DNA from 3 places in the Mesorhizobium sp. BH1-1-5 genome. Region 1 is predicted to be linked to each of the others. Evidence: predicted binding sites of a transcription regulator. Region 1 holds the regulator's gene; each other region holds the start of a gene.

What was found. The regulator LexA, encoded in region 1, represses DNA repair genes until DNA is damaged. The targets are predictions, from matches to a motif close to TGTTCNNNNTGTGTTCNG.
Region 2: LB572_RS16500 (helicase-related protein) is a predicted target of LexA. The motif match lies at 2,363-2,380, and genes of this name have one in related genera.
Region 3: LB572_RS33680 (PA0069 family radical SAM protein) is a predicted target of LexA. The motif match lies at 2,267-2,284, and genes of this name have one in related genera.

Annotation. Positions count from the first base shown of each region.
Region 1 covers NZ_JAIUIM010000010.1:223,179-232,876, reverse strand. The annotation lists gene trpD (anthranilate phosphoribosyltransferase) at 1-607, shown strand, start outside; gene trpC (indole-3-glycerol phosphate synthase TrpC) at 612-1,424, shown strand; gene moaC (cyclic pyranopterin monophosphate synthase MoaC) at 1,427-1,906, shown strand; gene glp (gephyrin-like molybdotransferase Glp) at 1,906-3,111, shown strand; gene lexA (transcriptional repressor LexA) at 3,229-3,969, shown strand; gene LB572_RS16000 (ComEC/Rec2 family competence protein) at 4,011-6,467, opposite strand; gene gltX (glutamate--tRNA ligase) at 6,571-7,995, shown strand; gene gltA (citrate synthase) at 8,176-9,504, shown strand; gene lpxB (lipid-A-disaccharide synthase) at 9,579-9,698, opposite strand, start outside.
Region 2 covers NZ_JAIUIM010000011.1:70,339-80,036, reverse strand. The annotation lists gene LB572_RS16500 (helicase-related protein) at 1-2,196, opposite strand, end outside; gene phbB (acetoacetyl-CoA reductase) at 2,898-3,623, opposite strand; gene LB572_RS16490 (acetyl-CoA C-acetyltransferase) at 3,748-4,932, opposite strand; gene phaR (polyhydroxyalkanoate synthesis repressor PhaR) at 5,239-5,832, shown strand; gene LB572_RS16480 (citrate synthase) at 6,100-7,245, opposite strand; gene LB572_RS16475 (citrate synthase/methylcitrate synthase) at 7,335-8,420, shown strand; gene LB572_RS16470 (patatin-like phospholipase family protein) at 8,780-9,698, shown strand, end outside.
Region 3 covers NZ_JAIUIM010000048.1:22,679-32,376, reverse strand. The annotation lists gene LB572_RS33685 (ribonuclease HII) at 146-841, opposite strand; gene LB572_RS33680 (PA0069 family radical SAM protein) at 1,038-2,192, opposite strand; gene LB572_RS33675 (glycosyltransferase) at 2,341-2,844, shown strand; gene LB572_RS33670 (GFA family protein) at 2,901-3,326, opposite strand; gene moaB (molybdenum cofactor biosynthesis protein B) at 3,452-4,009, opposite strand; gene LB572_RS33660 (4-(cytidine 5'-diphospho)-2-C-methyl-D-erythritol kinase) at 3,996-4,892, opposite strand; gene LB572_RS33655 (membrane protein) at 4,915-5,100, opposite strand; gene LB572_RS33650 (S49 family peptidase) at 5,185-6,042, opposite strand; gene LB572_RS33645 (tRNA1(Val) (adenine(37)-N6)-methyltransferase) at 6,176-6,967, opposite strand; gene LB572_RS33640 (DUF2007 domain-containing protein) at 6,967-7,191, opposite strand; gene LB572_RS33635 (polyprenyl synthetase family protein) at 7,370-8,383, shown strand; gene LB572_RS33630 (GntR family transcriptional regulator) at 8,488-9,153, shown strand; gene LB572_RS33625 (biotin transporter BioY) at 9,340-9,698, shown strand, end outside.

The DNA of each region.
Region 1 (9,698 bases):
GCCCGAAATGATCGGCCGCTGCATCCACGAGGCCGGCGTCGGCTTCATGTTCGCGCCGGCGCATCATCCGGCGATGAAGCATGTCGGGCCAACCCGCGTCGAGCTCGGCACGCGCACCATCTTCAACCTGCTCGGGCCGCTGTCGAACCCCGCCGGCGTCAGCCGCCAGATGGTCGGCGTTTTCCTGCCGGAGTGGATAATGCCGGTGGCCGAGACGCTGAAGGCGCTGGGCGCCGATCACGCCTGGGTCGTCCACGGCGACGGCTATGACGAGATCACCACGACGGGCGAGACCCAGGTGGCGGAGCTTGCCGGCGGCGAGATCCGCGGCTTCACCTTGACGCCGGAAGCCGTCGGACTGAAGCGGCACACCAAGGAAGAACTGCGCGGCGGCGACGCCGCCTACAACGCCAAGGAACTGCGCGATATGCTGGGCGGAACCGCCGGCGCCTATCGCGACACGGTGCTGATGAATGCTGGCGCCGGACTGGTCGTGGCCGGCAAGGCGACGACATTGGCCGATGGTATCGCCGCGGCGGCGCAAGCGATCGACAGCGGCCGCGCGCTTGGCGTGCTGGACAAGCTCGTCGAGATTTCGAACGGATAAGGCCTTGTCGGACATCCTGCGCAAGATCGAAGCCTACAAGCGCGAAGAGATCGCCGCGGCGAAGCTCCGCGTGCCGCTGGCCGAGATCAAGGCGCAGGCTGTGGACGCCGAGCCACCGCGCGGTTTCCTCGCGGCGCTCGAAGCCAAGCGCCGGGCTGGCGGCTTCGCGCTGATCGCCGAGATCAAGAAGGCCAGCCCCTCCAAGGGCCTGATCCGCGCCGATTTCGATCCGCCGGCGCTGGCCAAGGCCTATCAGAAAGGTGGCGCGGCCTGTCTTTCGGTGCTGACCGACGCGCCGTCCTTCCAGGGCGCTCCGGAATTCCTGACGGCGGCGCGTGCGGCCGTGCGCCTGCCGGCCCTGCGCAAGGATTTTCTGTTCGATCCCTACCAGGTATACGAAGCACGCGCCTGGGGCGCCGACGCAATCCTGATCATCATGGCGAGCGTCGACGACGCGCTGGCCAAGGAGCTTGAGGCGATCGCTTTCGAGCTCGGCATGGACGCCCTTGTCGAGGTGCATGACGAAAAGGAAATGCAACGCGCGCTTGGCCTGTCATCGCGCGTGATCGGCATCAACAACCGCGATCTGCGGACCTTCGTGACCAGCCTCGATGTTTCGGAGCGACTGGCGGACATGGTGCCGGCGGACCGGCTGCTGGTCAGCGAAAGCGGCATCTTCACGCATCAGGACTGCCGCCGGCTGGAAAAGAGCAGGATTGGCACTTTCCTCGTCGGCGAGAGCCTGATGCGGCAGGCGGACGTGGCCGCGGCGACCGAGCTTCTGCTGACGGGCAAGGCGCCGGCCGAGGCCGTTTGAGGATGCCTGCCCTCACCCATCTTGGCGCCAAGGGCGAAGCCAATATGGTCGATGTCGGCGGCAAGGCCGAGACGACGCGCACGGCGATCGCCGAAGGTTTCGTCTCGATGCGGTCTGAAACGCTGGAGATGATTCTCGCCGGCGATGCCAAGAAAGGCGATGTGCTGGGCACGGCCCGTATCGCCGGCATCATGGCCGCGAAGAAGACGCACGAGCTGATCCCGCTCTGCCATCCGCTGCTTCTGACAAAAGTTGCCGTCGAGATCGAGCCGGACCGTTCGCTGCCCGGCCTCAGGGTCACCGCGCTCGCTCGCGTCACCGGCAAGACCGGCGTGGAGATGGAGGCGCTGACCGCTGCCTCGGTCGCCTGCCTCACCATCTACGACATGGCCAAGGCGGCGGACCGCGGCATGGTGATCTCCGGTATCCGTCTGGTCGAGAAGACCGGCGGCAAGTCCGGTGACTACAAGGTGGATGCCTGATGGCATTGGTTCCGGTCGCCGAAGCGCTCCAACGCCTGCTCGACGGCGCCACGCCATTGCCGGGCGAAAGCATTCCGCTGGCGGAAGCGGCCGGGCGGGTCCTGGCGCAACCGGTTGTGGCGCTGCGCACGCAGCCGCCCTTCAATGCCTCCGCGATGGATGGCTATGCCGCGCGTTCCGCCGATGTTGCTTCAGTGCCGGCACAGCTCGAGGTCATCGGCATGGCGCCTGCCGGGCGGGGCTTTTCCGGATCCGTCGGGAAAGGCCAGGCCGTGCGCATCTTCACCGGCGCGCCGGTGCCCGAAGGCGCCGATACCATCGTCATCCAGGAAAACGTCCGCGACCTTGGCAACCGCAAGATCGAGGTGACCGAGCCGACCGCGGAAGCACGCAATATCCGCCGCGCCGGGCTCGACTTCGGCCAGGGCGATGTGCTGCTCAACAAAGGTCGCGAACTCGATGCGGCAGCGCTTTCGCTCGCGGCGTCGGCCAACCACCCTGCCTTGAGCGTCGTACGCCGGCCGCTGGTTGCCATCATCGCCACCGGCGACGAATTGCTGCCGCCGGGGAGCGCGCTCGGCCCCGACCAGATCATTTCCTCCAACGCCTATGGCGTTGCCGCCGCCGCCCAGTCCGTCGGCGCGCGCGCGCTCGATCTGGGCATCGCCGCCGACCGCAAGGAGGCGATCGCGGCGCTGGTCAGGAAAGCGGTCGAGGCGAACGCAGACGTCATCGTCACGCTCGGCGGCGCGTCGGTCGGCGACCACGACCTGATCCATGACGTGCTCATCGGCGAAGGCATGACGCTCGACTTCTGGAAGATCGCCATGCGCCCCGGCAAACCGCTGATGTTTGGCCGGCTTGGCAATGTCCGATGCATCGGCCTGCCCGGCAACCCGGTGGCCAGTATCGTCTGCTCGCAACTCTTCCTGAAACCGCTGCTTGCCCGGCTCGGCGGCCGCGATCACAGGCAGGACGTGCGAGCCGCCCGGTTGGGCGCCGCCATGCAGGCCAACGATGTCAGGCAGGACTATGTGCGCGCCGTCGTGCGCGAAGAAGCCGGCGCCCTGATCGCAACACCTTTCGGCATCCAGGACTCCTCGATGCTGCGGATGCTCGCCGACGCCAACGGCCTGATCCTGCGTGAGCCCTTCGCGCCGGCCGCCGAGACAGGCGCCGAATGCAGCGTTCTGATGTTACGCTGAACAAAACGTCAACAAATTCACTAAACTTTAAACGGTTGCGGAACACAACTGGAACAGATAGTGTTTGTTCTGGGTTTGTTTTTCTGATTCTGGTTTCAGAACCCGTGGGGGCCGCCGATGCTGACGCGCAAACAACATGAACTCCTGATGTTCATCCATGAACGCCTGAAGGAGAGCGGGATTCCCCCATCCTTCGACGAGATGAAGGAAGCGCTCGACCTTGCATCCAAGTCCGGCATCCACCGGCTGATCACGGCGCTGGAAGAGCGCGGCTTCATTCGCCGGCTGCCTAACCGGGCGCGTGCGCTGGAAGTGTTGCGCCTGCCCGACTCGATCGCCCCCGGCCTCAATGCGGCGAAGAAGTTTTCGCCAAGCGTCATCCAGGGCAGCCTGGGTCAGAACAATGTCAGTCGTCAGATCAGGCCGGTGGCGCCGTCGCGAGCCCCGACGCCAAGCAATGACGACGATGCCGTTTCGGCCGTATCCATCCCGGTGATGGGACGCATCGCCGCCGGTGTGCCGATCGACGCCATCCAGCACCAGACGCATTCGATCACCGTGCCGCCGGACATGATCATGGGCGGCGAGCACTATGCGCTGGAGGTCAAGGGCGACTCGATGATCGAGGCTGGCATCTTCGACGGCGATACCGTCATCATCCGCAACGCCAATACGGCGAGCCCGGGCGAGATCGTGGTGGCGCTGGTCGACGACCAGGAAGCGACCTTGAAGCGCTTCCGCCGCAAGGGTGCCTCGATCGCGCTCGAGGCCGCCAACCCGGCCTATGAAACCCGGATCTTCGGACCGGACCGGGTCAAGGTTCAGGGTAAGCTCGTCGGACTTATCCGCCGCTACTGAGCAAGGCTGGGCGGCGGTCTTCGTCCGGAATTGCCCGACATCTATTCTGTCGGCTGCGGCGCTGCAGCCGGCTTGTCCGGCCGTTGATAGGGCGGCAGCCCCCTCGCCTCGCGCGTGTATTTCCGTTGCTCGTGCCAGGGTCGATATGGTTCTTCGACCGCATAGCGAGCGGTTGGCCGCGCGGTTGCCGATTGCGGATCGAAGAAGACGGCGGCGCTGCCGTCGCGCGCCAGCTGCCGCTTGGTGACGACAAGCACGCGCGGATCGTGGCAGGGGTTGTAGGCGGTGGCGTCGTTGATGACGATGAGGTCGGCGAAGCCGCAGGCCGGCCGCGCGCTGCCGCGGTTCTCGGCGAGCGCGACGATGGCGCCGGACGGATGCCGGCCGATGCAGAGGTCGTCCGTACAGTAGAAGGGCGAGCCGGGCGGCAGGTCGACCGGATCGGCGATGTCCAACGCATCTTTGGCGAACGTTTCGGGCGGCACGATTTCCTCGGCTTTCAGCGCCCGTTTCCAGTTGTCGGTGGTGAATTCGTTGGAGCGTTCGCGATTGACGGCGAGCTCGCCGCCGCCGATCGGCATTGCCACCAGATGCGCGTCCTCGGAGATGAGCACATCCGGCGTGCTCACATGCGGAATGGCCAGCAGCGCGGCGAGAGCGAAGGGCACGGCTGCCAACCTAAGCCAGGTGGTGGCCATGGTCGCGATGACCAGCGCGATCGTCGCCAGCAGCACCGACTGGATCGAGATCAGCCCGACGGCATCGACCGGTGAGCGCTCGGAGATCCACGCCGAAATGGCGATCATCGCCGTCAGGCCCTTGCCCATCACATAAAGGAACGGACCGTCGAAGCCGAAGGGCATCGCCAGCGCGCTCAACACGGCGAACGGCATGACGATCAGCGAGACGATCGGCATCACCGCCAGATTGGCAAACAGGCTGAGCGGCGACACGCGCTGGAAATGCCAGATAGCAAACAGCAATGTAGCGCTGCCCGCGATGAGCGAGGTTACGGCGGCGCCACCCACCCCGAGCGCCAGTTTTCGCGACAGGTACCCGAGGAACGATCGCTTTGCCGGCGGCGTTGTCGTTTTGCCGGCGCGATAATCGGCAAAGCCGGCAAAGGCGCCGACCAGGGCGGCGGTGGCAGCAAACGACATCTGGAAGCTCGGGCCGACCACCTCGTGCGGCGAGACAAGGATGACGGCGATGGCCGAGATCGCCAAGTTGCGCATGGTCAGCGCCGCGCGGTCGAAGAGCACGGCGGCGAGCATGACAGCCAGCATGATGAAGCTTCGCTCGGCCGCCACGACGATGCCGGAGATCACGAGATAGGCGGCGATCGAGAGCAACGCTATTCCAGCGGCATATTTCTTCACCGGCCGGCGCGACGAGAAATCCGGAAACAGCGCGAAGGCGCCGCGCAAAAGCACCATTATCGTGCCGGCGACCAGCGCCATGTGCAGGCCCGAGATAGAAATGATGTGGTAGATGCCGGTCCGCCGCATCGACTCGTTGATCGCTTCCGGAATGCCGGCGCGCACGCCGACGATCAGCGCCGCGGCGATCTCGCCTTCGGACCCGCCGATGGCGCTCCTGATATGGTCGGCAATGCCTTCGCGCGCGTTTTCGATGGCCGATGTGACGCGCGCGCCAAAAGGTGCCTCCACTGGCCCAATCAGCTTCGGATCGCCCAGGAAAAAGCCGCTGGCGCCAATGCCGGCAAAGTAGCTGTCGAAGGAATAGTCGTAGCTGTCCGGCCGAACCGGGCCGGTCGGCGGCAACAGCTTGGCATAGCCCGTCAGCATCGAGCCGGCGGTCATGCCGGGTGGGATCCTGCGCGCCGACAGCCTGACGCGGTCCGGCGCGTAGCGCAGCTTCGGATGCTGCGTGGAAATCAAGTCGATGGTCAGCCGGACGCGGCCGTTGGCCATCGCCTCGGCGGTGACGAGGCGGCCGGTCAGCCGCGTCTGGATTTCGGAGCCCAGCATCGGCGTCGCCATCCGCCAGGTCTCCACCTTGGCGCCGAGAAAGCCGAGCGCACAGAAAAGGCTCGCCATGAAGACAAGGTGCGTTTTCTGCCAGGAACGCGAGACCGCCGCGCAGATGGCCATCAGGGCCACCGCCGCAATTGGCCTGTAGAGATCGGGCTCACTGCCTAGCGAGAAGTAATAGATGACGCCGGCCGCAAGGAAGACCGGCACCAGCAGGAAGCCGATACCGCGATCGAGCTCGGTCGTGGCGGCGACGGCAATGCTCCGGCGCAGTGCAGGAAGCGAAACGCGGCCAAGCTGCTTGCGGATCCGGCTGACGGTGCCTGCCGGCGAGGCTGGCTGTAGCGCATCGTCGCTGGACGGCAGAAGCTCGGTTGGTGGACGGAATTCCGGAAGCGAAACCGGCGCGGCCTCTGCGGGCGAGGCATGGACAAACATCAGGCGCTCGCTGACGCCCGCCGTCGTTCCCTCGCCCTTCTCCGCGCCCCGGCCACGTCCAGCCATCGGGTCTGCCCCTTGCGCCCCAGACCGCCTATGCTACATGAACGCCGACCGCGTGGAAGTCCGCGCGAAACATGCATTTTTTCAGTGCTTCTTCGAGAGTTCCATGTCCGACAAGGTCGTCACCCGTTTTGCCCCCTCGCCGACAGGCTATTTGCATATCGGTGGCGCGCGCACGGCGCTGTTCAACTGGCTTTATGCCAAGCACACCGACGGCACGATGCTGCTGCGTATCGAGGATACCGATCGCGAGCGCTCCACCGAGGCTGCCACGGCTGCCATTCTCGACGGACTGACCTGGCTCGGCCTCTCCTGGGACGGCGACGCCGTTTCGCAGTTCGAGCGCGCGCCGCGCCATCGCGAGGTGGCCGAGGAGCTCGTGCGCATGGGCAAGGCCTACTACGCCTATGAGACGCCGGCCGAGCTCGAGGCGATGCGCGAGGCCGCGCGCGCCAAGGGCCTGCCGCCGCGCTACAACGGCCACTGGCGCGACCGCGCTCCGTCCGAGGCGCCGTCAGGCGTCAAGGGCGCGATCCGCATCAAGGCGCCGTCCGAGGGCGTGACGATCGTCAACGATCGCGTGCAGGGCGAGGTGCGCTTCCCGAACAAGGATCTCGACGACTTCATCATCCTGCGTTCTGACGGCGTCCCGACCTACATGCATGCTGTCGTCGTCGACGACCACGACATGGGCGTCACCCACATCATCCGCGGCGACGACCACCTGACCAACGCCGCGCGCCAGACGGTGATCTATAACGCCATGGGCTGGAACGTGCCGTCGATGTCGCACATCCCGCTGATCCACGGCGCCGATGGCGCCAAGCTGTCGAAGCGGCATGGCGCGCTCGGCGTCGAGGCCTATCGCGCCATGGGCTACCTGCCGGAAGCCCTGCTCAACTATCTGGCGCGGCTCGGCTGGAGCCATGGCGACGACGAGGTGATGTCGATCAAGGACATGGTCGCCTGGTTCGACATCGGCGATGTCAACAAGGGCGCGGCCCGCTTCGATTTCGCCAAGCTCGAGGCGCTGAACGGCGTCCATATGCGCAAGATGGACGACCAGGCGCTGTTCGACATCTTCGTCGCCACTTTGCCCTATCTCGAAGGCGGCCCCGCACTTGCGGCAAAGCTCGACGACAGGCGCAAGGCGCTGCTGCTCGCCGCCATGCCTGGCCTCAAGGAGCGGGCCAAGACCCTTGTGGAACTGGTCGACGGCGCGGCCTTCCTGTTCGCCGAGCGGCCATTGCCGCTGGACGAGAAGGCGGCGGGCTTGCTCAACGCGGATGCGCGCGCGATTTTGCGCGGCGCGCATGGCGCATTGTCTTCTGTCCAGGGCGAGTGGAACGCCGCTTCGGCGGAGGCTTCGATCCGCGAATTCGCGCAGGCCGGCGGGCACAAGCTCGGCGCCGTAGCGCAACCGCTCAGGGCCGCGCTGACCGGCCGCAGCACTTCGCCCGGCGTGTTCGACGTGCTTGCCGTGCTGGGCCGTCAGGAAAGCCTGGCGCGCATAGCAGATCAAATCGATTAGGAGCGAACTGGCCCAAGAAGATTGGCATTGAAAGGTGTGTTTCGCAGTGCAACATTAGGCCTTGGCCCAATCTGGCACGCACCTCCTAAAATGCGGTGGCGAGTTCGCGCATTCCGGTGACTTCGACGTGTCGTTTGCAGGAATTGCCTTGCCGGCCTGAGGATACAAAAGGAGTTGAGAATGAGCGAAGCTGCGACAAAACTGGAACCGGGCAGCAAGGCGCGCGAGTCGACCGCCAGGCTCGAACTCGCCGGCAAGACGCACGAATTGAAGGTGCGAAGCGGCACGGTCGGGCCTGACGTCATCGACATCGGTTCGCTCTACAGCACGACCGGCGCCTTCACCTACGATCCGGGCTTCACCTCCACCGCAAGCTGCGAGTCTGGGATCACCTTCATCGACGGCGATGCGGGCATCCTGCTGCATCGTGGTTTCCCGATCGACCAACTTGCCGAGCATGGCGACTTCCTCGAAGTCTGCTATTTGCTGCTCTACGGCGAGTTGCCGACCAAGGCCCAGAAGGACGACTTCGACTATCGCGTGACGCGCCACACCATGGTGCATGAGCAGATGTCGCGCTTCTTCACCGGCTTCCGTCGCGACGCGCATCCGATGGCCGTCATGTGCGGCGTGGTCGGCGCGCTGTCGGCCTTCTACCATGACTCGACCGACATCTCGGACCCGTACCAGCGCATGGTCGCCTCGATGCGCCTGATCGCCAAGATGCCGACGATCGCGGCGATGGCGTATAAGTACCATATCGGCCAGCCGTTTATTTACCCGAAGAACGATCTCGGCTTCGCGGCCAACTTCCTGCACATGTGCTTTGCCGTGCCGTGCGAGGAGTACAAGATCAACCCGGTGCTGGCGCGCGCCATGGACCGCATCTTCATCCTGCACGCCGACCATGAGCAGAACGCCTCGACCTCGACGGTTCGCCTGGCCGGCTCTTCCGGCGCCAATCCGTTCGCCTGCATCGCCGCCGGCATCGCCTGCCTGTGGGGTCCGGCGCATGGCGGCGCCAACGAAGCGGCGCTGAACATGCTGGGCGAGATAGGCCATGTCGACCACATCCCCGAGTTCATTGCCCGGGCCAAGGACAAGAACGACCCGTTCCGCCTGATGGGCTTCGGCCACCGCGTCTACAAGAACTACGATCCGCGCGCCAAGATCATGCAGAAGACCGCGCATGAGGTGCTAGGCGAGCTCGGCATCAAGGACGATCCGCTGCTCGACATCGCCATGGAGCTGGAAAAGATCGCGCTGACCGACGAGTATTTCATCGAAAAGAAGCTCTACCCGAATGTCGATTTCTACTCCGGCATCACGCTGAAGGCGCTGGGCTTCCCCACCACCATGTTCACCGTTCTGTTCGCGGTCGCGCGCACCGTCGGCTGGATCGCGCAGTGGAAGGAAATGATCGAGGATCCGCACCAGAAGATCGGCCGCCCACGTCAGCTTTACACCGGCGCCACGGAACGCGACTACGTGCCGATTGCGAAGCGGTAATTGAGCGAATAGCGAAATAGCGAGTAGCAAATAGGGGAAGAAGGGCAAACCGACACAGCCCTATTCGCTATTCGCTACTCCCTATTCGCTTTCTTGATACACCCCATCACCACTTCCGCGGCGATCTCGCCCGAGGGCCGTTCGGTCGCCATGCGTCGGGCGATCTCGGCAAAGCCCGCCTTTTGCCAGGCGCG
Region 2 (9,698 bases), on a different contig from region 1:
CGGGTCGATGACCACCGAGGTGCGGCCCGACGCCAGCGCATGCACCACGTCGCCGAAGCCCGGCTTGTCCTTGCCGTCGTTCTTCAGCGCCCAGAGCAAGGTCACCAGACCGGCCGGCGCAGGCTTGATCAACGCCGGCACGAAGACATGGTAGGCGCCGAAGCGCACGCCGAGGCGGCGAAGTGCGGCGCGGCCCTCCTGGTCGAGCGACTTCATCTCCTCCGCGATGTCGCGGCGATTGATCAGGCCGAAATGCTCGACCAGCTGGAAGGCGATGCCGCGCGCGATGCCGGTGAGCTGGTCGGCGTTCTTCAAATCGACCAGCGGCTTCAAAAGCTGTTCGACCTGGAAATTGACGAAGCGCTCGGCGCGCGCGGCGACCTTGTCGCGGGCCGGGCCGGTCAGCTGCTCGTCGGCAAGCAGCACCAGGCGCGGCTTCAGCGCCTCGTCGCCGGCGACCAGCGTGCCGATCGGCGCGCCGATCCAGCGCAGGACGCCGTCCGAGCCCAAAGCCAGGTCGCCATTGGCGCAGGCGGCAAAGCGCTCGGCGCGCGCCTCGAACTCGGCTGCGAGCGCCTTCTGGGCAGCTGTGCGCACCGCTTTGGCGTCCTCGCCGCCGGCGCTTTGGTCGGCGGTGAAGCGGAACCCTTGCAATTCGCCGACATGATGGCCCTCGACGAGGACGGTTCCGGTTGGACTGATTTCGGCTTCAGGCATGGTATTTTCTCTAAGGCGCCGCATGAGGACGGAAGTCCTGCGGTCTACGAAGCGTTTCGTCAACCGCTCATGCAGCGCATCCGACAATCTGTCTTCGATTTCGCGCGTCTTTTCCTGCCAGTGTAGCTGATCGGCCAGCCAGCCCGGTCGGTTGGAGACGAAAGTCCAGGTGCGGATCTGCGCGATCCGGTGCGACAGCGTGTCGATATCGCCTTCCGTCGTGTCGGCGCGCCGCACCTGCTCGGCCATGTAATTCTCATCGACATGGCCATGGCGCGCAAGGTCCATATAGATCGAGGCGATGAGGTCGGCATGCTGGGCCGGCGCGATCTTGCGGTAGTCGGGCAGCGCACAGGCTTCCCAGAGCAGCGCCACGCGCTCCTTGCCGGAGGCCAAAGCGCGGATGTCGCCGTCGCGCGACAGATGCTCCAGCGCCTGCGCATCCACGGCCGGCAGCGCGCGGGTCAGCCCCTCGACCGGCGCATTGGTCTCGATCGAGCGCTTCAGCGCATCGAGGCTGGAAAAGTCGAAATCGGCGGTGCGCCATTGCAGCACCTTCACCGGGTCGAAGTCATGCCCCTCGATCTTGGCGATCAGATCCTCGTCGAACGGGTCGACCTGGCCGGTGACGCCGAACGTGCCGTCGCGCAGGTGGCGGCCGGCGCGGCCGGCGATCTGGCCAAGCTCGGCAGCGGTCAGGTTGCGGTATTGGTAACCGTCGAATTTGCGGTTCTGGGCGAAGGCGACATGGTCGAGGTCGAGGTTCAGTCCCATGCCGATGGCGTCGGTGGCGATGAGATAGTCGACGTCGCCGGACTGGAAGATCTCCACCTGCGCATTGCGGGTGCGCGGCGAAAGCGCGCCGAGCACGACGGCGGCGCCGCCCTGCTGCCGACGGATCAGCTCGGCGATCGCGTAGACCTCGTCGGCGGAGAAGGCGACGATCGCCGTGCGCCGTGGCAGCCGGGTGAGCTTCTTCGAGCCGGCATAGGCAAGGTGCGACAGCCGCGGCCGCGTCACCACCGACACGCCCTTCAGCAGGCGCTGCAGAATGCCATGCATGGTGGCCGCGCCAAGAAGCAGCGTCTCCTGGCGGCCGCGCAGATGCAGGATGCGGTCGGTGAAGATGTGGCCGCGCTCGAGATCGCCGGCGAGCTGCACCTCGTCGATGGCGACGAAGGCGGCGTCGGTCTCGCGCGGCATCGCCTCGACGGTGCAGACCGAATATTTCGCGCCGGCAGGCACGATCTTCTCCTCGCCGGTGATCAGCGCCACCTTGTGGGCGCCGACCTTCTCGCAGACCCGGGCATAAACCTCGCGGGCGAGCAGCCTCAGCGGCAGGCCGATGATGCCTGTCTCATGCGCGACCATGCGCTCGATGGCGAGATGGGTCTTGCCGGTGTTGGTCGGGCCTAGCACGGCCGTCACGTCGCGGCCCGAGAGGATCAGCGGCTGGGAATGTTTCGGCTGGATGTTCATCGGCTCGGAAATAAGGTTTCTGCCGCTTGTAGTCTGAAGCACGGCGGTGCCGCCGCGTGTGACAGGCGACACATAGGGACTTCGGGCGGGAAGCGAAAGCGGAATGTTCCTTTGGGGGGGCAGGTCGAGTCGGCAGGGGCGGCCAAAATCGGTCCTTGTTAACGGCTGGAACGAGTCTGGAACGAATCAGCGACGAATCGCTGACTCGCTCGGATTCAGGTTTTGTTCACGGCTATATGTGGATTTTTTGACGTCGAGTCGCACCACATGCTGAATCTGGGAATTGGCCCGATTCATGCCTAGCTCCAGTGAACCCGAGTCAGTGTTAACTTTTGCCGGGGAACCATCGAGGCCGACCTGAGGGTCGCTCTCAAGGTTATGAAATTGTTGATTTTTCTTAATCGCTTTTAACGAACTGGGTAACGCTTTCGCCCTTCGTCATTAACTTTTCGGCCAAAGCCAGAACGAATCGGCGACGAATCAGAGATGCGCGAAGTTTCCTGGTTTGTTCACCCCTAGATATGGTGTTATCCACAGCTTGCCCACCGAGGATTCACAGCTTGTTGGAGGAGTTACGCACAAGGGCGGCTACCGCCGTTAACCTTTGCGTGCCGAATTGAGGCAAGGTGTCGCGCCGGCCTTGCCGGCGGATCAAAAAAAGGCGGCTCCGTTGCCGGAGCCGCCTTGGCCTTGTTGGGGTATCAGGCGAAGTACTGGCCGCCATTGGCGGTGATGGTCGAGCCGGTGATGAAACCGGCCTCGTCGGAAGCCAGGAAGACGACGCAGCGCGCGATCTCTTCCGGTTCGCCGAGGCGGCCGACCGGGATCTGCGGGATGATGCGCTCGTTGAGCACCTTCTCTTCGATCGCCTTGACCATTTCGGTCGCGATATAGCCGGGGCAGATGACGTTGACGGTGATGCCCGCGCGAGCACCTTCCTGGGCAAGAGCCTTACTGAAGCCGATGTCGCCGGCCTTGGCGGCGGAGTAGTTGACCTGGCCGGCCTGGCCTTTCTGGCCGTTGATCGAGGAAATGGTGATGACGCGGCCGAACTTGCGGTCGCGCATGCCGCTCCACAAAGGATGCGTCATGTTGAAGACGCCGGACAGGTTGGTGTCGACCACTTCCCTCCACTGCGCCGGCGTCATCTTGTGGAACATGGCGTCGCGGGTAATGCCGGCATTGTTGACCAGCACGGAGACCGGACCGAGATCGGCCTCGATCTGCTTGATGCCGGCGGCGCAGGCCTCGTAGTCGGCGACGGACCATTTGTAGACCGGGATGCCGGTCTCAGCCTTGAATTTCTGCGCCGCCTCGTCATTGCCGGCATAGTTCGCCGCGACCGAATAGCCGGCGTTCTTCAAGGCGACCGATATCGCAGCACCAATGCCGCGCGATCCGCCGGTGACGATTGCTACCTTGGTCATGCATTCCCTCCCTTTGGTCGGGAGTGAATAGGGAGTAGCGAATAGCGAGTAGGGACCTAATGTCCCGCCAAGCCGACGCCGTTCTTCCCTATTCGCTACTCCCTATTCACTACTCACTTCTCTTTCAGAGCGCTTCCACGCACATGGCGACGCCCATGCCGCCGCCGATGCACAGCGTGGCGAGGCCCTTCTTGGCGCCGCGGCGGCGCATCTCGTAGACCAGCGTGTTGAAGACGCGGGCGCCCGAAGCGCCGATCGGATGGCCGATGGCGATGGCGCCGCCATTGACGTTGACGATCGCGGGATCCCAGCCCATGCCCTTGTTGACGGCACAGGCCTGCGCGGCGAAGGCCTCGTTGGCCTCGACGAGATCGAGATCCTTGACCGACCAGCCGGCCTTTTCCAACGCCCGCTTCGAGGCCGGAATAGGCCCCGTGCCCATGATAGACGGATCGACGCCGGCGGTCGCCCAGGAGGCGATGCGCACCAGCGGGGTGATGCCGCGCCTTGCAGCCTCGGCCTCGGTCATCAGCAGCGCGCCGCCCGCGCCGTCGTTGATGCCGGACGCGTTGGCGGCGGTGACCGTGCCGTCCTTGTCGAAAGCGGGTTTCAGCTTGGTCATGGCGTCGAGCGTCGCGCCGTGACGGATATACTCGTCCTGGTCGACGATGGTGTCGCCCTTCTTGCCCTTGATGGTGAAGGCGACGATCTCGTCCTTGAACCTGCCGGCCTTCTGCGCGGCCTCGGCCTTGTTCTGCGAGGCCAGCGCGAACTCGTCCTGGCTTTCGCGGGTGATCTGGAACTGGCGGGCGACATTCTCGGCGGTGTTGCCCATGTGGTAGCCGTTGAAGGCATCCCACAGGCCGTCCTTGATCATGGTGTCGATCATCTTGTAGTCGCCCATCTTGACGCCGGCGCGCAGATGCTCGGCATGCGGCGACAGCGACATCGACTCCTGGCCGCCGGCGATGATCACCTTGGCGTCGCCGGTGGCGATCTGCTGCATGCCGAGCGCGATGGCGCGCAGGCCCGAGCCGCAAACCTGGTTGAGGCCCCAGGCCGTGGTCTCCTTCGGCAGGCCGGCATTGATCGAGGCCTGGCGAGCCGGGTTCTGGCCTTGAGCGGCGGTCAGCACCTGGCCGAGGATGACCTCGTCGACTTCCGCCGCGTCGACGTTCGCTCGCGCCAGCAGTTCCCTGATGACGACGGCGCCGAGCTCATGCGCCGGCGTCGCGGCGAAACTGCCGTTGAAGGAGCCGACCGCGGTGCGGGCGGCGCTGGCGACGACGATTGAATTGGAAGCGGACATTTTCTTCTCCAGACTTCGAGGTGTCGTATTTTCGAGATCGCTTTAGGACTTTCTTGCCCGTTCGAAACTCCGAGTCAAACCGGAAATGGGCATGGCCGCCATGCGCGACAAGCAGAGCGCGCGCCAGTCGCGGTAACGTGACGTTGGCCATGCAGCGGATTTTGCAAATGACTGTGCAGCATTAATTGATGCCGCAGTGCACAAACCGCTTGGAATTGTGACGCTTTTGCGCGTATCCTCGTTAAAGGGCGCAATCGTTACCGGCCGCTTACTCCTAAAGGTGCCGGTGTCCTGGGGAGGATACGGATGGCCGCAAAAGACGACCCGATCGTCATCAAGAAGTATGCCAATCGCCGGCTCTACAACACCGGCACAAGCACCTATGTGACGCTCGAAGACTTGGCCGAGATGGTCAAGAAGGGCGAGGAGTTCACGGTCCAGGACGCAAAGACCGGCGACGACATCACGCATCCGGTGCTGACGCAGATCATCTTCGAGCTCGAGAACAAGGATGGGCAGAACATGCTGCCGATCCCGTTCCTGCGGCAGCTCATAGCCTTCTACGGCGATCAGATGCAGATGATCGTGCCGAGCTTCCTCGAACAGTCGATGATCGCCTTCTCCAAGGAGCAGGAGCGGTTTCGCGAGCAGCTGAAGGGCAGCTTCGGCAAGACGCCGATCGACATGATGAAGACGCCGATGAAGGCGCTCGAGGAACAGACGCGCCGCAATGTCGAGATGTTCCAGAACGCCATGCGCATGTTCACGCCGTTCCCGCCAGCGGGCTCCAATTCAACGCCGGCTGCCGAACCAGTGAAGAAGGAAGAGAAAGGCGACGATCTGCAGGAGCTCAAGGCGCAGATCGCGGCCATGCAACGCAAGCTGGACACAATGTCCTGACGGGCTTCGTTTGTTGGCAGTCGCTAGCGTTTGAGATTGGCCGCAAACGCCATCCCTTCGTCATCCTCGGGCTTGACCCGAGGATCCATTCCGTGACCGACGCCGTAGGGCGCAACGGTGCAGAATTCTGTAATCGTTGCAGTGCCTTAGCGTCACAGAATGGATTCCAGGGTTTCTGCGCGCGTCGCTTCGCTCCTTGCTTCGCCCTGGAATGACGATTTGAGACGCGTTTCGGCTAATCCCAGTCGTCTGCGTTAGAAGCGCCCGTCAGCCTCTTTCAACCGGCCCATCATAGCGGGCGCGGGGCCTGATTTGCCTGTTGCTGGTCACCTGCTCGACGGCGTGCGCCGTCCAGCCGACGCTGCGGCCGAGCGCGAACAGACGGAACGGCGCATCGGCCGGCAGGCGCAGGCTGCGCGTCATCGCGGCCAGGGCGAAATCGATGTTGGGATGCAGGCCGGTCGCGTCGAGAACCGCCTTGCGCAGCCGCAGCAGCCCGTCGTCGATCCTGAAACCGGAGAACAGGCCCTCGGCGCGCGGGTCGCCTTCCGGATAGAGCGGATGGCCGAAGCCGGGCAGCGGCCGGTCATGCGCCAGCCAGCGGGCAATCGCCTCGTCCGGACCCAGCCGCTCCGCATCCTCGACCAGCGCGATCGCCGCGGCACCCGCGCCGCCATGGCGCGGGCCGGTGAGCGTCGCAAGGCCGGCGAGCAGGCAGGCGGCGATCGGCGCGCCGGTGGAGGCAGCGACTCGGGCCGCGAAGGTCGAGGCGTTGAGCTCGTGATCGGCCAAAAGCACCAGCGCCTTGCGGATGAGGTCGGCGCCAGCGCCCTCGACCGACCAGCCCTGCGCCAGCCTTGCATGCACAGGGTCGGAACCCGGCGTCGCGCCAAGCGCCGTGGCCAGAGCGCTGGTGGCGGCGGCGCCGTCCTGCTGCAGCATGGCCGGCCTGCGGCCGAGCGAGGGCCAGCCTTCGGCGGCCAGCGCCGAGAGCCTAGCGAAGGCGGTCGGCGTGCCGCTTTGCCGGGCGGCTGACGGCGTCAGCGAAGCGAACGACACCGGACGGTCGGAGGCCCACAGCAATTCGGCGGTGTCCTCGAGCGTCGCCGTCGCCGAAAACTCCACCGCGTCCCTGCCGCGATAGACGAGGCGGCCATGCAGCACCGTCGAGATGGAGGTGGCGATCGCCGGCTCGCCCCAGGCGATGGCGCTTTCGGCGATCGCCTGCGGGCTCCTTCCGCGGTCGCGGCGCGTGGCGATGGCTGTGATGTCGTCGGCGCGGTACTGGCTGCGGCGCGCGTCGGCGTCGTCCGGCTTCATGCCGATGCGGCCGCGGCTGACATAGGCATAAAGCGTCTGCGGCCGGACGTTCAGCCGCTCCAGCGCTTGCTCCCGCGTCAGCCATTCCGTCATTTGCCGCCTTATATTGATTATCTTGATCAAGATTGATGCATTGATTGCGCAGCATTAATTGCAATGCGCAAAAGGTCAAGGAGACGATCATGGCGAATGGGCTCGATGATGTTGTGGCGGCCGACACGGTGCTTTCCGATGTCGACGGTGTAGGCGGGCACCTTACCATCCGCGGCCATTCGCTGATGGAGCTCGCCGGCCGCTGGCGCTATGCGCAGGTGGTGCGGCTGCTGTTCGACGGCTTCTTCGACGGCCTTCCAGGCGATGCCGAACTGGAGAAGGCGATTGGCAAGGCTCGGGTGGAAGTGTTCGATCGTGTGCGGCCGATGCTTGCCCGCCTGGCGCCGCTCGACATCTACAGCGGCATGCGGGCCGGCATGGCCATCCTGCCGGACGGTGACGGGCTTGCCGACGCGCTTCGGCTGATCGCGGCGCCGGCGGTGCTGACGCCGGCCCTGCTGCGCCTTGGCCGGGGCGAGGCGCCGATCGCCCCCGACGAAAACGCCGATCACGCCGGCGATATGCTGCGGATGCTCTCCGACACCGCCTCGCCGGCGCTTGCCAAGGCCTTGGACAGCTATCTGGTGACGGTCTGCGACCACGGGCTCAACGCGTCGACCTTCGCGACCCGGGTGGTCGCGTCGACACAGGCCGGGTTGACTTCGGCGATCCTGGCCGGGCTCGGCGCGCTGAAAGGCCCGCTGCATGGCGGCGCGCCGGGGCCGGTGATCGAGATGCTGGACGCCATCGAGGCCAGCGGCGATGCCGCTGCCTGGCTGCGCAACGAGATCGCGCAAGGCCGGCGCATCATGGGTTTCGGCCATCGAATCTACCGCGTGCGCGACCCGCGCGCCGACGCGCTGAAGGCGGTCGTGCGGCAGCTCGGTTCCCGCAACGAGACCGGAAGCCGGCTGGCCTTCGCCGAGACGGTGGAACAGACGGCGCTGGAGGTGCTTCGCATCGCCAAGCCGCAACGCTCGATCCAGACCAATGTCGAGTTCTACACCGCGCTTCTGCTCGAAGCGGTCGGTTTCCCGAAGGAGGCCTTCTCCAACGTCTTTGCCGCGGGCCGCGTCGCCGGCTGGATCGCACATGGGCGCGAGCAGCAGGCCACCGGGCGATTGATCAGGCCGCAGTCGCGGTATGTCGGGCCGGTGCCCGACCTCGTCGCCTGAGAAGCCGTTCCTCGCCTCCGCAACGCGGGGGAGAGGTGGCCCGGCGAAGCCGGGACGGAGAGGGGGACGCCGGCCGTGAAGCGGCGTCCCTTTCGGGCGAAGTGCCGCCTGATCCCCTCAATAGGCAGCAGTAGTTCGCGGGAGGCAGACTTCCGGCGGTCGCGAAGACCCCTCTCCGTCCCGGCTGCGCCGGGCCACCTCTCCCCACTGCGTGGGGCGAGGAAAATCCCATGATCACGCTTGTGTGTTCGTGTTCTTGCCTTGGTTCGTCCTTATATGCTGCACTGCAACATAGACAGGCGGAAGCTGCCCCTCGCGATGACGCAAGGGCAGGCCGGCGCATCGAGACAAGGAACGCCATGGCGAAGAACGGCAAGGCGGAGGAAAAGAAGAAGATCAACGTCGCCCTCCAGGGCGGCGGCTCGCACGGCGCCTTTTCCTGGGGCGTGCTCGACCGGCTGCTGGAGGACGGGCGGCTCGACATCGCTGCGGTGTCCGGCACCAGCGCGGGCGCGATGAACGCGGTGGCGCTGGCCGACGGATTTGTCCGGGGCGGCGTGGAAGGCGCGCGAGAAAAGCTCGACGATTTCTGGCGGGCGGTGGCCTCGAAGGGCCGTTTCAGCCCTGTGCAGCGCATGCCCTGGGACGTCGTCTGGGGCAACTGGTCGATCGAGAACACGCCCGGCTACGTCTTCTTCGACACGATGTCGCGGGTGTTCTCGCCCTATGTCGCCAATCCGCTCGGCCTCAACCCGCTGCGCGACGTGGTGGCGAAGGAGATCGACTTCGACAATGTGCGCGCCTGCAAGTCGATGGAGCTGTTCATCTCGGCGACAAATGTCGAGACCGGTCAGTTGCGCGTCTTCTCCGACGGCGAGATCGACCTCGACACGGTGATGGCCTCGGCCTGCCTGCCGCAACTGTTCCAGGCGGTCGAGATCAAGGGCGTGCCCTATTGGGACGGCGGCTATGGCGGCAACCCGGCGCTCTATCCGTTCTTCAAGACGGCGGCGACCGAGGATGTGCTCCTGGTGCAGATCAACCCTGTGGTGCGCGAAGGCACGCCGAAGAGCGCCAACGAGATCCAGAACCGCATCGACGAGATCACCTTCAACGCCGGGCTGCTGCGTGAATTCCGCTCGATCGCCTTCGTCAAGGAACTGATCGCGGCCGGGCGCCTGCCGCATGGCGAGTATCGCGACATCCGCATGCACCGCATCGATGCCGACGAGGCGTTCAAGGACCTCTCCGCGTCGTCCAAGGTCAATGCCGAATGGG
Region 3 (9,698 bases), on a different contig from region 1:
GCGCCCTACGAAGCCCCTCTCCGTCCGCTTCGCGGCCACCTCTCCCCGCCTTTGGCGGGGCGAGGAACCCAAGCACTGTTAAGTCGGCGGCACAGCGCCCCCTCTGTCCTGCCGGACATCTCCGCCCGAAGGGGGAGATTAGCTATCACTCCAACCCGGCGAAGCTCTCTTCCTCAGCCATCTCGACCCCACCCAACCGGAACGGCGCGAACGAGGCCCGATGCAATCTCGCCACCGGCCCATGCGCCTCGATGGCGGTCCGGTGCCGGACCGTCGCATAGCCCATATGCACTTCGAAACCGTAGTGCTCGTGATGTCCGCCGCAGCCGCACATCATGCGGTCGCGCATCACCTTGGCGATGATCGAGGCGGCGGCGATCGACTGCGAACGCTGGTCGCCCTTGATCAGCGCCCGGCCTTCGCAAGCGAGGCCAGGCGGAACGTCGCGGCCGTCGGCCAGGGCGAGCTTCGGCCGCAAGGATAGGCCGGCGGCGGCGCGGCGCATCGCTTCCAGGCTGGCTTTCAGGATGTTGCTGTTGTCGATGCCTTCGGCGCTGATCGAGGCCATCGAGACGCTGAGCGCCGAGCCGAGAATCTTGAGGAACAGCGCCTCGCGCTGCAAGTGAGTGAGGCGTTTGGAATCGTCGAGACCTTCGGGAATGTTGGCGGGGTTGAGCACCACCGCTGCGGCCACAACCGGCCCGGCGAGCGGACCGCGGCCCGCTTCATCCATGCCGGCGACTGGCCACAGCCCGTCGGCCATCGCCTTCGTCTCGATCGAGAAGTCGGGCTTCTCGACCATTTCAAAGAGAAGCGGAGAATCGGAACGCGCGCGAGCCATGGTGCGGCGAGGTTCGCATTGGCTCCGATTCTCCGCAAGTCCTTCCGGGTCGGATGGGGCGTCGGACCGGGAAGGCACCGTCTCGCGGCTGGGGGACAGCGGCCGGACGGGATCCTTCAAAAGGACTGCAGTTCCAGACGGAAAATCGCTTTGCCTGGAATTGCTTGACGCCGGCTCGTCATGGCCGGCGCAGGTGTCAAAGCAGCATCAGCTGCTCGCCGGCGCCAGAGCCTGCGACGAATTGGTCGGTGCGAAGCTGCCGCCGCTCGACATTGAGGCCTAGCCGCTTGGCGGCGATCTCGAAGCGGCGGCCGATCTGCCAGGCATAGGGACCGGCGCCCTTCATGCGCTTGCCCCATTCGGAATCGTAATCCTTGCCGTCGCGCATCGAACGGATCAGCGACATCACATGCCGGTAGCGGTCCGGATAGTGGCGCAGCAGCCAGTCCTTGAAGATCGGCGCCACTTCGAGCGGCAGGCGCAGGATAACGTAGCCGGCTTCCCGGGCTCCCGCGGCTCTGGCCGAATCGAGGATGCGCTCCATCTCCGGATCGTTGAGGCCGGGGATGATCGGCGCGACCATCACAGAGGCCGGGATGCCGGCATCCGACAACTGCCTGATCGCTTCCAGCCGTTTCGTCGGCGTCGACGCGCGGGGTTCCATCGTTCTCGCCAGCATGCGGTCCATCGTCGTCACCGACAGCGCCACCTTGGCAAGACCGCGTTCGGCCATGCGCGACAGGATGTCGATGTCACGCGTCACCAGCGCCGACTTGGTGACGATGCCGACCGGATGGCCGCGCGCCTCCAGCACTTCCAGGATCTCGCGCATGATCCGGTATTGCTTCTCGATCGGCTGGTAGGGATCGGTGTTGGTGCCGATGGCGATGGTGCGCGGCTGGTAGCCGGGCTTCGACAATTCCCGGTCCAGCATGCGCGCCGCATCCGGCTTGGCGAACAGCTTCGATTCGAAATCGAGCCCCGGCGACAAGCCCATGAAGGAATGCGTCGGCCGGGCGAAGCAGTAGACGCAGCCATGCTCGCAGCCGCGATAGGGATTGATCGAACGGTCGAAGGAAATGTCCGGCGACTCGTTGCGGGTGATGATCGTGCGCGGCTTCTCGACCTGCACTTCCGTCTTGAACGGCGGCAGTTCTTCCAGCGAGTTCCAGCCGTCGTCGAAGACATGACGGCTGACCGGCTCGAACCGGCCGGACGGGTTGATGCCGGCCGAGCGGCCGCGATTGCGGTCGGGCCGCACGCGCATGCCGCTCTGTTCTATCATCGCGTTCGCCATTTCGGCTCTGCCTGCTCCGAAAGCGGCAATGTCGGCGCGCACGATCTGTTCCATTTTCGCCCTCTCCCATGGACTGTCGGCAGGCTGTCGAATCGCTCTGTTCATGAAACTATTCCTATTTTGCCGATGAGAACAAAGCAAGAACTTTTTCGGTTGAAAGCGTAACTGGCGCAAGCCGCGGCTTTCCGCTATTCGGCTAAGGATGCTCAGCGTTCTCCTCGAGACCTTGAACGACGAAGAGGGGCTTGCCCGTACGCTCGCCTCGCTCGTCGGCGGCGCGGTCGAAGGCGTGGTGCGCGACGTGATCGTCTGCGATCAAGGCTCGACCGACCAGACGCATCGCGTGGCCGAGCATGCCGGCTGCCACTATGTGACCGGCGGCATCGGCGCCGGCATCGGCCAGGCCAAGGGCGATTGGCTGCTGCTTTTGGAACCCGGCGCCCGGCTCTCCGAAGGCTGGATCGACGAGGTCGTCGCCCACACGGCAAGGCAGAGCATGTCGGCGCGCTTTTCACGCGCCCGCGCCAATCGTGCGCCGTTCCTGGCCAGGGTATTCTCGAGCAACCGTGCGCTGGCCGAGGGGCTCGTCATCAGCAAACGGCAGGCGTCGGCTCTGGCAAAGAGCGCGCGCAGCGCCGAAGCCCTGGCGCGCGGCCTGGCGACCAGAAAGCTGAACGCCGAGATCTGGGTCGCTCCGCCGAAGTGATGCCAGCTGTCCCTTCTCCCACAAGGGGAGAAGGAAGAAAGCGCGGTCCCTGCTCGTTAAATCCCTCGAATTTCGACAGGCATCCAGGCGCTGCGGCGCCTGGCGAGGCGTTGCTCGCGCGTCTCGGTGTCGAACCGGACAGCGACAGGCTCGCGCGAGAACCGCTCGCGCTCGTCGAGCGCGTTGACGATGACGACCGCCGTGGCGTCGTCGTCCTCACCGGCGATTGCCGCGACATAGACGCCGCATTCGCGGCAGACGAGATAGTCGGCCGTGCGCAGGCCGAAGCGGTAAACCTGCAGGCGATCCCTGTCCGCGACCGAGATAACCAGCCTGCCGTTCGGGTCGGCGGCGGCGCGCGAACCGTGCCGGGTGCAGAACGAGCATTGGCAGGCGCGGATTTCCAGCGCGGCCGGATCGAGCGCGGTGGAGAAGCTCAGGCGGATGTTGCCGCAGTGGCAGCCGCCGCTGTGAACGGTCATGGCACGGGTCGCTTGTTCGCTTTGCACAAGGTACTTTGCAAGCACCGGCTTCGGAATGACGTCGCGAAGGCGGCAGTGCCGTTCCGCCTGCGAACCGGATACCGATCGGGGTGTTTTGCCTTTAGTTATGCACCAAGCTTGCCGCCACGCCGAAGATGCTCGTCCAGCCGAGGCATGATCTCGACGAAGTTGCAGGGCATGTGCCGGTAGTCGAGCTGCGCCTTGATGATGCCGTCCCAGGCGTCCTTGCAGGCGCCGGGCGAGCCCGGCAGCACGAAGACGAAGGTGGCGTTGACGACGCCGCCGGTCGCCCGGCTCTGGATCGTCGAGGTGCCGATCTTGTCATAGGAGATGCGGTGGAAGACTTCCGAAAAGCCGTCCATGCGCTTTTCGAAGATCGGCTCCAGCGCCTCCGGGGTCACGTCGCGGCCGGTGAAGCCGGTGCCGCCCGTGGTGATGACGACGTCGATGTTTTCGTCCTTCGACCAGCCGAGAACCTTGTCGCGGATCTTGTCGCGGTCGTCGGTCACGATATCGCGCGCGGCAAGGGTATGGCCGGCTTCCGCGATGCGGTCGGCCAGCGTCTGGCCGGATTTGTCGTCGGCGAGGCTGCGCGTGTCGGACACGGTCAGCACCGCGATGCGCACCGGGATGAAAGGCCGGCTTTCGTCAGGCTTCGCCATCGCTCGCCTCCATGCTGCGCGTCGCGGCGACGAACCAGTCGGGGTGTCGCGCACGGATCTCGATCGCCGCGCGCTTGGCGACATTGCCGGTCTCGAACAGCCCAAAGCATGTGGCGCCGGAGCCCGACATGCGTGTGAACGCGGCGTCGGCCTTTTTCAGTGCCTTCAGCGCTTCGCCGATCGCCGGCTGGATCGAACGCGCGGCAGGTTCGAGATCGTTGCGGGTGGTCTCCAGCCAGTTGCGGATGGCGTGGAAGTCGAGGCGCTTCGGCAGTGGCGGCAGCGCCTCGTTGTCGCGACGGGAGAGCGCCTTGAACACCTCCGGCGTCGAGACCGCGACGCCCGGATTGACCAGAACGAGGCCCAGCGCCGGAAATGCGGAGAGCGGCGACACCTCATCGCCGATACCGCGCGCGACCAGAGGCTTGCCCTTGAGGCACATCGGCAGATCGGCGCCGAGCGAGAGCCCGATCCGGGCCAGCGAATTGTCGTCGATTTCGAGCTTCCAGAGCCGCGCCAGGCCGTTGAGCGCGGCCGCCGCATCGCTGGAGCCGCCGCCAACGCCCGAGGCGATCGGCAGGTTCTTCTCCAGCTTGATGGCGACCGGCGGCGCATGCGGCGCACCGGCTTCCTGGCGCAAGGCATCGCGCGCCCTCACCACCAGATTATCGCCGTCGAGCGGCAGGCCGGCGGCATAGCGGCCGGAGACCGAGAATTCGTCGTGCTCCGCCGGCTCGATTTCGAGCCGGTCGCCGAAGCGGGTGAAGACCGCAAGGCTGTCGATGAGGTGATAACTGTCGGCGCGCTGTCCGGTGACATGCAGCGCCAGGTTGATCTTGGCAGGCGCAAGCCACGTCCGGACCTCTGTGCCGGGCTCAAGAATGTCGGCTGCTGGCGAGATGGGATCAGTCCTTGGCGAGACGGTATTCGCCGGTCTTGGGATCCTTGACCAGCGTGCCCATCGTGCCGTTCGCCGCCTGTTTCTCGGTCCGCCGGATCTTGGCCGTGACGCGTTCGGCCTCGCGCACGAAAGCGCGGTAACCAAAGTAAGCGGCGGCGCCGACAACGGCGAAGAAAATGATCTGCGGCATCTCAAAACTCCTCCCGCGTTTCGCGCGGCAAGGCCGGCCGAATGGGTCGGTCAAGTCACCATGCTAGCCGCATTCATGGCTTTTTCAAAGCCCGAAGCGTGCCCACAGCGCGCGCTCTTCCGCCGCATCGATGACGCCGCCGACGGCGGCCGCGGCAATATCGGGCACTGATGCGCGCGAGCCGAACAGGCCGAAACGGCCAAACAGACCGCGCGGCGCGGTGATCAGCTTGAGCTGCGTCTTGTCGCCGAAGCGGGTCTTGAGCACGCCGCGCATATCGCCCAGCGCATCGACAAGGCCGAGCTCCAGCCCTCGCTTGGCGGTCCAGAACAGGCCGGTGAACAGATCCGGATCGTCCTTGAGCTTGCTGCCGCGCCGCTCCTTGACGAGGTCGATGAAGGTCTCGTGCACTTCGAGCTGCAGCGCCTTCAACCTCTCGACGTCTTCCTTCTTTTCCGGCTTGAACGGGTCGAGCACGGCCTTGTTCTGCCCGGCGGTGTGGACGCGCCGCTCGACGCCGATCTTCTTCATCAGTTCGGGGAAGCCGAACGAGGCGGAGACCACGCCGATCGAGCCGACGATCGAGGACGGATCGGCGAAGATCTCGTCGCCGGCGACCGCGATCATGTAGCCGCCGGAAGCCGCGACGTCCTCGACGAAGACCAGCACCTTCTTGTTCTTTTCCAACGCCAGGTCGCGGATGCGCTTGAAGATCAGCCGCGACTGCACCGGCGAGCCGCCCGGCGAATTGATCGAGATGGCGACCGCCGGCGCGTCGAAGCCGAACGCCTTTTCGATGAGGCCGGCCGTCGAGGCGAGCGACAGGCTCGGCCGAAACTGGCCGCCGCCGGCCATGATGGCGCCTTGCAGCCGCACGACCGGAATGGTCACGACTGTCGAGCGCCAGGATTTCGGCAGCAGGCGATTGAAGAGGCGTTTCACGAACGGGTGTCTCCGGACAAAATGCGAAGGAGCAAGATGAGATCAGGCAGGTTGGTCATGTCTCTCAGGCGTCATTCGCTTTGGCATGTAGGAATTCGCTGGCCAACGGCAATGCCGCATCGCCAGTCCCGGATCAATCGCCGAATAGCGACGCCAGGCCGTTATTGATCATTTCCGTCCGCTCCGCCGGCTCGTTGCCGGACGGCCCGTGCAAGGTGAGCGGCGGGCGGATCGACAATTTTCCGCGCGCCCCGAGCGTGGCCCTGACGACAATGCGGATCGCCGCCGCGTCCGGCCGCGGATGCACGCACAGCATCTCGGCATCGCCGAAGCGCCCCTCGATCGCGTCGAGGATGGCGACCAGTTGCTCGGGCCGGGCGATGACGGCCAGGCCGCCGCGTGGCCTCGCGACGGCGGCCGCGCTCCTGATCCAGCGCTCGAACAACCCCTCTTCGGCGACATGCGCTTGCCTGCGCAGCGCGTCCGGCGTCGAGCGGTCCTCGGCGGCGTTGAAAGGTGGGTTCATTATGACGAAATCGAAGGAATTGTCGGCAAGCCCGGCTTCGGCGCGCGCCCGGCCGGTCAGCGTGACGTCGGCCGTCAGCACCGAGGCGCGGTCGCCGAGATGCGCATTGCCCGGATGCGAAAGCGTGGCGGCAGCGAACCCGGCCATTTCGGCCGAGCGCTCGACGAGCACGGCCCGCGCCGCAGGGCAACGCGACAGCACGGCAAGGGCTGCCGCGCCGGCGCCGGCGCCGAAATCGGCGAGCCGGCCGGAAAAGCCGGCCGGCACGGCGGCCGCCAGCATCATGGCGTCCATGCCGGCGCGATGACCGCCCCGGCTCGGCTGCACCAGCCAGAAGCGGCCGCGATGGAAGGCATCGACCGTGTGCGCCGGCGTATCTGGGGCGATCGTCGCTGCCATTATTTCTGGCGGATTTCGTTTTCGATGCCGGCATCCTTGAGGATGCGGCGCGCCACGTCGGCCTTGTCGGCGTCGACCATGACGCGCTTCTGCAAAAGGCCGATCGACCCTTCGAGCACGCTCATATTCTGGTCGGCGACGAAACAGGCGATGCCGGCGTCGCGCATCAGCGATTCGACAAAGGAGATGACGACGGCGTCATTGGTGCGGACAAGCTCGATCATGGAACGAAAATCGCAGGTTGCGGCGTTCCTGTAAACGTGCGGGTAGACACACCGTCGGCAGAGCCGCGCCAATTCGCCTCTTGCCGTGCCAGGTTGTGCCGCCCTAGAGTCGGCGGGGGATTAAGGGTGCCGTCGTGCGCGTTAACTCGTGCGCGTTAGATAGACGGGAGTTGTCGTGGTGGGTGTCGTTCTCAACATCGAAGGCAAGCGGGAACCCGCTTCCATCAAGGATCTGATCGATCTGACGGCCGCCGACATGGGGCGGGTCAACGAACTGATCCTGTCCAAGGCCGGCTCCGACGTCGAGATGATCCCGGAGATCGCCAACCACCTGATCTCCTCCGGCGGCAAGCGCCTGCGGCCCATGCTGACGCTCGCCGCGGCCCAGATGTTCGGCTATGCCGGCGAAGGCCATGTCAAGCTCGCCACCGCGGTCGAGTTCATGCACACGGCGACGCTTCTGCATGACGATGTCGTCGACGAGAGCGCGCTGCGCCGCGGCAAGAAGACGGCGCGCATGATCTGGGGCAACCAGGCGAGCGTGCTGGTCGGCGATTTCCTGCTCGGCCAGGCTTTCCGCATGATGGTCGAGGTCGGTTCGCTCGAAGCCCTCGACATCCTGTCGGCCGCTGCCTCCATCATCGCCGAGGGCGAGGTGATGCAGCTTGCCGCGGCCAAAAACCTCGAAACCACGGAGGACGAGCATTTCGCCGTCATCAAGGCCAAGACCGCGGCGCTGTTTTCGGCCGCCGCCGAAGTCGGGCCGGTGATTGCCCAGGCCTCGCGCACCGATCGCGCGGCGCTGCGCTCCTACGGCATGAATCTCGGCCTTGCCTTCCAGCTCATCGACGACGCGCTGGATTATGGTGGCTCGAGCAAGGATCTCGGCAAGAATGTCGGCGACGATTTCCGCGAGGGCAAGGTGACGCTGCCGGTGATCCTCGCCTATCGGCGCGGCACCAAGGCCGAGCGCACCTTCTGGAAGCGCGCCATCGAGGACAATGTCGCCGACGATGCCGGGCTCGAAAAGGCGATCGGCCTGATGGCCCGCCACGGCGCCATTGCCGACACGATCGGCCGCGCGCGCCATTTCGGCGAGATCGCCCGCGATGCGCTGGCGCCGCTGGAGGCGACGCCGCAGAAGTCGGCTTTGATCGACGTCATCGATTTCTGCATCAGCCGGGTGAACTGATCTTTCGGCTTCTTGCGTGCCTGGCGTCCGCCGGGCAGGGCGCGCCTGTGAATCCTGCTTTGTCCGTCTCGACAAAGGGCGGCTCGGCAAATTATCTATAAAATATGGCCAGCACAGAAGACACGATCGCCGTCCGCATCAGCAAGGAACTGGCGGACCGCATCATTTCGGGCGCCATCGAGCCCGGCTCGCGGCTGCGCCAGGACCATGTCGCCGAGGAATTCAACACCAGCCATGTCCCGGTGCGCGAGGCCTTCCGCCGCCTCGAGGCTCAAGGGTTGGCGATCAGCGAGCCTAGGCGCGGCGTGCGCGTCGCCTCCTTCGATCTCGGCGAGGTCAGGGAAGTGGCCGAGATGCGCGCCGCGCTCGAAGTGCTGGCGCTGCGCCATGCCGCGCCGCATCTGACGGCGTCGATCCTCGACCTTGCCGAGGAGGCGACCAAGGCCGGCGACAAGTCCCGCGACGTGCGCTCCTGGGAAGAGGCCAATCGCACCTTCCACCGGCTGATCCTGGCGCCCTGCAACATGCCGCGCCTGCTCTCCACCATCGACGATTTGCATGCGGCGAGTGCGCGCTTCCTGTTCGCGGCCTGGCGTTCCGAGTGGGAAACCCGCACCGACCAGGATCATCGCGCGATCCTCGGCGCGCTGAGGCAAGGCAACACCGAATCGGCCGCCGCGACCCTCGGTCGTCACGTACAATGGATCGGCCAGAAGCCGGTCAAGACCGCCTCCGGCAGGACCCGCGACGCCTTCGCCATCGTGGGGTAGCGAACTGGGCAGATGCGATTGGTCGAGACCCCAGCTTCGTCATCCTAGGGTCTTCGCTCCGCTTCGCGTCGCTCCGCCCTAGGATGACGAACTCCCTGGGGCTTGCCATCTTCCCGAAAATATGGATTCGATAATAGATCGAACGAAGAAATTATCTATAATTTCAAATCAACCAGGGAAGACACCGTGACCAACGCAGCCGTTTCGACCGACAAGCCCTCCTTCAGCCCGTTGCGGCTGCACAGCCGTTCGCTCGCCTGGCAGATCGGCGCCGTGATTCTCGGCTCGCTGTTCCTGGCGCTGTCGTCCTATATCGAGGTGCCGATGGTGCCGGTGCCGGTGACGATGCAGACCTTCGCCGTCACGCTGGTCGGTGCCCTCTATGGCTGGCGCTTCGGCGCGCTCACCATTGCCGCCTGGCTGGTCGAAGGCGCGGCAGGGTTTCCGGTGCTGGCGGGCGGGGCTGCCGGCATACAGCATTTCGTTGGTCCGACCGGCGGCTATCTCTTCGCCTTCCCGGTCGTCGGCGCCGTCGTCGGCTGGCT